One region of the Tatumella ptyseos genome, then DNA from elsewhere that is predicted to be linked to it. Evidence: predicted binding sites of a transcription regulator. Region 1 holds the regulator's gene; each other region holds the start of a gene.
The links. Region 1 encodes LexA, which represses DNA repair genes until DNA is damaged. Its sites were predicted from a motif close to TNCTGTATGTACATACAGNA; they were not measured.

Region 1 (2,274 bases):
CATAGCGTGGTAAGAGTACGCCATCTATCTCGACAGGATGTAAGGGATCGGGCAGATCATGTTTTAAGCACTGCGTCCGTAAGGCGAGTAAATCCGTTTTGGAATCGTACGGGAAAACGTACATAATAGGACGCGTCGAATCGAGACCCAGCTCAATGACTGGATCACCAGGAATTACCCGACTTTTAACGATAAAAGAGAGGGGTAAGTTTAGTAATTTATAAAGTAATTCACGCCAACCTGACATAGTTGAATTCATAGCCTCTTAAATGAGCAAAGCGCTGCCATGATAACAGAAAGCTTCGCGAAGATCTGTCCACTAAAAATGTAATATCGGGCTCTATCACAGCTCTAGAAGGAGAATACCGTTAATGACTAACCAAGTTACCGGGCTACGTCGAATTATTAACGCAGCTGGTTATTCATGGAAAGGTTACAAAGCTGCTTGGAAGTATGAGGCTGCTTTTCGACAAGAAGTCGTACTTGGCATTATTGGTACATTTATTGCCTTGTTACTCCCCGTATCGGTGCTTGCCAAGCTGGTTTTGATTGGTTCAATGGTGTTAGTGATTATCGTTGAAATAATAAACAGTGCGATTGAAGCGGTAGTCGACCGGTTTGGTGATGAGTGGCATACACTCTGTGGTCGTGCTAAAGATATGGGATCTGCAGCAGTGTTGCTCGCATTACTTTGGTCATTAGTGGTCTGGATAGCATTACTCGTTGAGAGTTGGCACTATTATTTCCATTAGCCCAGTCCAATTTATCCGTGATGCTGGTTTCTATTTATAAAATACCTGTATATACTCACAGAGACTGTATAAACAACCAGGGGGTCGGATGAAAGCGTTAACAGCAAGGCAACAGCAGGTTTATGACCTGATTCGTGATCACATAAATCAAACTGGTATGCCTCCGACCCGTGCGGAGATTGCTTCGCAACTCGGTTTTCGCTCGCCTAATGCGGCGGAAGAACATTTAAAAGCCCTTGCGCGCAAAGGTGTTATTGAGATTGTCTCAGGGGCTTCACGGGGAATTCGCTTGTTACTGGAAGAGCCAGAAGCTGAAGGCCTCCCCCTGATTGGACGCGTCGCAGCAGGGGAACCGATCCTTGCGCAAGAACATATTGAAAGCCACTACCATGTCGACCCCGCATTATTCAAACCCAATGCGGATTTTTTACTTCGCGTAAGTGGGATGTCGATGAAAGATATCGGCATAATGGATGGTGACCTTCTCGCTGTTCATAAAACACAAGAAGTTCGTAACGGACAAGTTGTTGTCGCGCGTATTGATGATGAAGTGACGGTGAAGCGTTGGAAAAAAGAGGGAAGTACCGTTCATCTTCTCCCTGAAAATAGTGAGTTTAGTCCAATAGTTGTTGATACCCGCCAACAAAGTTTAATGATTGAAGGATTGGCGGTCGGTATTATTCGTAATGGCGAATGGCTATAGGAAAACGTTGATGCTGAAAGGATTTACGGTAACGGATAAAAAGCTCTGGCAACTCGCCGTACCGATGATCCTTTCCAATATTTCGGTCCCTTTACTGGGGCTTGTCGACACCATGGTGATTGGACACTTGAGTAGTGAAGTCTACTTAGCCGGTGTGGCGATTGGCAGCAGTGCGACAAGTTTTGTCTTCATGTTATTTCTGTTTTTAAGAATGGGGACGACAGGAATGACAGCGCAGGCTTGGGGAGAAAAAAATCAGCAGAAATTAGTCCAAGCACTTTTTCAGCCTCTAATCCTCGCCCTGTTTGTTGGATTTATCTTCGCGCTGTTCCGTCAGCCGATTACTGAACTAATTCTAAGTGTAATGGGTCCTCAGCAAGCAACCCATCATCAAGCGAGCTTATTTCTTTCTATTCGTTGGCTTAGCGCTCCGGCCACCTTGGTAAATATGGTGATTCTTGGCTGGTTATTAGGCGTGCAGTATGCAAAAGCACCGCTTATTCTCTTGATTGGGGGGAATGCGGTAAATATTATTTTGGAACTTCTCTTTGTCTTACATTGGCATTATGCGGTGAGTGGTGCCGCCGCGGCGACCGTTATTGCAGAATATGCTAGCCTGCTATTGGGCCTCTATTTAGTCTGGCGGGCAGCACAACAACGCAACCTATCGCTTATTCCCCGAATATCGCAATTAGGTCATGGGCTAGCTCGGCTTTTCCGCTTAAATCGCGATATCTTATTACGATCATTACTCCTACAACTTTGTCTGATCAGCTTTACCATTATTGGCGCGCGATTGGGAACGAATATCGTTGCAGT
Region 2 (2,274 bases), 860 kb from region 1:
ACGCTCGTTATCTCAAGGCAGTCACACAACAGTATAAAGAAGGTAAAGATAATCGAGTTTCCTATCGTATTGCACGCAGGGACGCACATAATGCTGATGCAGAACTGGCTTCAGTTATCACTTCAACAGAAAACAGAATGTGGCCATCATCAGATGCTAAAGAAGCCTCCTTTTCAATCCTCTGCACTAATCACAGCCTACTGAGCTATATCGCGGCATTGGGGTCCCATCGGCAACGCACCTATAATCCTCAACTGTTGGAACTTCTTTTTGCACTTTCTGCTTGTGCAGAAGATTATGAGAAGTTTAGTGATGAAGAAATCCAACAAACACTGAATACGCTAACAACATTAGCGAATTCAATAGTGATTGAAGATGAGCCACAAAAAGCCCTGATTATTCAACAAGTTTCACTTATCATTAATACTTTAAGGGAGTTAAATAAAGTTAAAGAGCCACTCCTAACCTTCTAATACCGCTAACACTACTTTGCGTCGAGTGTGCAGTGAACTCTTTATGCCAAGCCATAAGTCCTTCGCGAATATGATGGGGTATTACAGCATGATGTAACCCCATTATAGCTCCCTGCAGATAGTAGAGAGTGGATAGTCCTAAATGCTTATTAAGTTGATGCATCAATATCCAGCTCTGTTCAACACCTGTTTGCCGAAGTTGTTCCTCAGTATGAATACCGACTTCTTTTAACAACGTTTCGAAACGAATACCTAAGTTCGGTAAATCCTTTAACCGACGATGAGATTGCTTATAAATTCTACAATTCTTGGCATCGACTAATGCTGAACGGGAGAGTTTCAATAGGTTGACTTCGTCACACCATAACTCGCTATCTACTGCAAAGTAATTCAGCGATACGGCACTGCCTCTTTTGCAAAACTCGAAAGGCGTAAGGGGGCGGCAAGCTAGATAGAAAGACATCGCCTCGCTCCCCCTTAAATAAACCGTACCCTGTTTGACCAAAGCAAATACAACCCCATCAATTGATAAAGAATAGCCGCCAAACTGCGTTTTGAAGTCAATATCCCCTAAAAGGGTAATTTTTTTCTTAAACTGAACAATACATTCCTGAGAACTAATCATTGTGATCCTCCTGATCAAGAACAACCTAAGCCATTGATATGAATATCCTTATTAACCCTTTTACCTTAAATAACTTAAAGTACATGTTCAATTAATAATTATAAAATGCTCGGGATACATTCCAAATCTGACCAAAGGTGAAAGAAATGATTGATCTTTAGGGTAAGTCGAATTACTGTATATACATACAGTACACAGGAGCTAATCATGACCATCCCCCATTCTGTTAATGATTTTTCAAAGCAAATACATACTATGCCTAAGGTCTCTCCATCGGTAAGCGGTATAAATCAAATTTGCTATGATAATGCCTCGCCTGCCTTACTTAACTTACTCCTTTTACCGGCAGTGAAGCAGCTTGGTGAACAAGCGAAATGGATGTTGTGGCTAACTCCTGAGAATAAATTGGATCGTTCTTGGTTAGAGCACTCAGGGATTTCTTTAAATAAATCAGTACAAATCCCTTTGCTAACCGATGATCAAAAGATTGATTCTATGATTCGAGCTATAAAATCCGAGAATTATAGTGTTATTACTGTATGGTTAAACAGTACATTGACAGTTGAACAACAAAACAGCCTCAATTTTCTTGCTAAAGAGTCAGATACAGTGGTGTTTATTTTGCACAAAAATCCCCCACTTACTCCTTCGGCCAGACAAATAACTCAGCAAAAAATTCCAACTTTTGCATTTCTTTAGATTTATTGAGATTTTTCTGAACAATTTTTTTATCAAAATTTATTCTGACCTAATTATTTACCGTTTTCAGGCAGGACAACGTTTCCAAGGCCTATCCAGTTTTTTATCACGAATGAAGTTCAGTTTTAAATGTAACTGAATGTGTATAAAATGCTGTTTTTTACTGTACATCGTTATATCTTACTTGTAAGTTTTTAAACACGTTGTAGACTTTAGCTCGCTAGGGTGCTCTAAAACCTCCAGTTTTAGCTGAGTATAAAACGAGCGAAAAAGACCCAGCAAAGAATTGCAACCCAGAGCAAAATTTATGCTCATTGCCAATTTTGGATGATAACGAGGCGCAAAATGAAAAAAACAGCTATCGCAATTGCAGTGGCACTGGCAGGTTTAGCAACTACCGTTGCTCAAGCTGCACCAAAAGACGACACTTGGTACGTTGGTGGTAAATTAGGTTGGTCTCAATACCACGACACCGGT
Region 3 (2,274 bases), 1.2 Mb from region 1:
AATATGCTATCCATGATTTTTCTCCCCCTTTATTCGTTGTCGAAAGCGAAGATGACCCTATTGCGCCGCCTCAGAATGGTGTTTTACTTCATCAGGCAGCGGGTCAACATCATGTTCCTATGACATGGATACGCTACACAACGGGAGGCCATGGTTTTGGATTAGGACGAAAAGGCATGCCCGACTCCGCTTGGCCACAACACTACCTTACTTGGCTCAAGCAGCTGCCAGTTCATAATTGAAGCGGTAATTGACGCTCAACTTGCGGGTCAAGCAGATTGACATGTAGGCCAATCAGCCTGACCGAACGCCCCTGACGCCGCTGTTCCCAGAGTTTAAAGGCAAGGTCGATAAAATCCTGCTTCGTCAGTTCAGTCCATATATGTTCAAGTGTCGTTTGTTGAAAATCTGAAAACTTGAATTTAACGCCCTGACGTGCGATCCGTAAATCGGGACGGACGAGACGTAACCGACGTTCGAGTTCTGTGTACAATTTTTCAATGACATCCAAACATTGCCCCCACTGTTCGATATCAGTAGAAAGCGTGGTCTCGACACCAACAGACTTACGCAGTCGATGGCCGTCAACGTCTCGCGTATCGATACCTTGACTTTTTTCCCATAGACTTCTCCCAAATTTACCGAAGGTTTTTAACAAAAAGCTCAGCTCAACCTTCTGAATGTCAGCGCAAGTGTAAAGGCCTAAATCGGCTAATTTTCGTGAAGAGACCTCCCCCACTCCTGGGATCTTAGCTAAGGGAAGCGTCTGTAAAAAAGAGTCGACCTGGTGTGGTGGGATCACATACAGCCCATTAGGTTTATTCACTTCAGAAGCAATCTTGGCTAGAAATTTAATTGGCGCCACACCTGCTGAAGCTGTCAGCCCGGTTTCATCGAAAATGGAGCGGCGGATCTCTTCCGCTATTAATGTTGCGGAGCCTTGGCAAGCAAGGCATTCAGTGACATCAAGGTAAGCTTCATCCAGAGAAAGAGGCTCTACTTTTGAAGTATAACGCTTAAATATTTGCTGTATTTGGGCAGAGGCTTGCTTGTATGCGTCAAATCGGCCAGGAAGTAGGGTCAATTGAGGACATAACTTTAATGCGGTGGCTGTTGGCATAGCACTTTTCACGCCATACAGGCGTGCCGGATAATTAGCGGTACTAATTACTCCCCGCCGTTCTCGACTCCCGCCGATTGCAATAGGAATATCCCGCAGAGCAGGATTATCTCTCATTTCAACCGCTGCATAAAAACAATCCATATCGACATGAATAATTTTACGCATATTTCCCTCTCAGACTTATCACTAGCATACTGTATAAATAACCAGATACCAATGCAAGATATTGCCTCATAAAGGCGATAAGTGGGGAAGCGATAGATCAAAACGACTCGGTGGCAAAAGAAGAATGCGAGCGGTGTTACTTATAAATTCTTAGCTCATTTTTTTTAACAAAAAAAGGCAGATGAAGACTTGATTAAAGCCATAACAGTGATAATGTTGCGCAGATAAACCGTTCTACTGCAATAGTCTGTTATCCGATTGCAGACCGTCCTCATGATTGTCATCAAGGTATACCCAGTATGCGTATTTTCGCACTCATTTTTGCGATATTGTTTTCCTGTAACGCGTTCTCACAAGAAGTCGTTCCACTTTCTAATGCATTACAAGCACCTGTCAGCGATCAACTTAAAACTGAACTGATCGGTTCACCGGTATTTATCCAGATTTTTAAGTCTGAGCGTACGCTTGAACTTTATGCCAAGGTGGGTAACCAGTTCCGCCTACTCAATCGCTTTAATATTTGTAAATTCTCAGGTGGCTTAGGTCCTAAACGGGTTCAAGGTGATTTTAAAAGCCCAGAAGGCTTCTATACCATCGGGGCTTCGCAGCTGCACCCTGATAGTCATTATTACCGCGCCATTAATTTAGGTTTTCCTAATCAATATGACAGGGCCAATGGTTATAACGGCAACTATTTGATGATACACGGAGATTGTGTCTCTATTGGCTGCTATGCCATGACGAATAGTGGTATCGACCAGATCTTTAAGTATGTAACGGCCGCCTTTAACAACGGACAAACACAGATTGAAGTGAATATTTATCCGTTCCGTATGACCGATGATAACATGCGTCGCTATGCTGGCTCACAATACATCGATTTTTGGAAGCAGTTGAAGCCTGGTTATGATTATTTCGAGAAATATAAGCAACCGCCAATGATCGCTGTAATGAATAACCATTATGTCGTCAATGGTCAGAATAGT

Region 2: a site for LexA is predicted at 1,272-1,291, ahead of QJR74_RS05670 (TfoX/Sxy family DNA transformation protein). Genes of this name have one in related genera too.
Region 3: a site for LexA is predicted at 1,316-1,335, ahead of dinB (DNA polymerase IV). Genes of this name have one in related genera too.

The regions. Positions count from the first base shown of each region.
Region 1 covers NZ_CP130649.1:316,613-318,886, forward strand. The annotation lists gene plsB (glycerol-3-phosphate 1-O-acyltransferase PlsB) at 1-247, opposite strand, end outside; gene QJR74_RS01650 (diacylglycerol kinase) at 372-752, shown strand; gene lexA (transcriptional repressor LexA) at 841-1,455, shown strand; gene dinF (MATE family efflux transporter DinF) at 1,466-2,274, shown strand, end outside.
Region 2 covers NZ_CP130649.1:1,176,440-1,178,713, reverse strand. The annotation lists gene yccS (YccS family putative transporter) at 1-473, shown strand, start outside; gene QJR74_RS05670 (TfoX/Sxy family DNA transformation protein) at 448-1,098, opposite strand; gene QJR74_RS05665 (SulA-like leucine-rich domain-containing protein) at 1,306-1,797, shown strand; gene ompA (porin OmpA) at 2,143-2,274, shown strand, end outside.
Region 3 covers NZ_CP130649.1:2,337,640-2,339,913, forward strand. The annotation lists gene QJR74_RS11175 (alpha/beta hydrolase) at 1-242, shown strand, start outside; gene dinB (DNA polymerase IV) at 233-1,288, opposite strand; gene dpaA (peptidoglycan meso-diaminopimelic acid protein amidase) at 1,588-2,274, shown strand, end outside.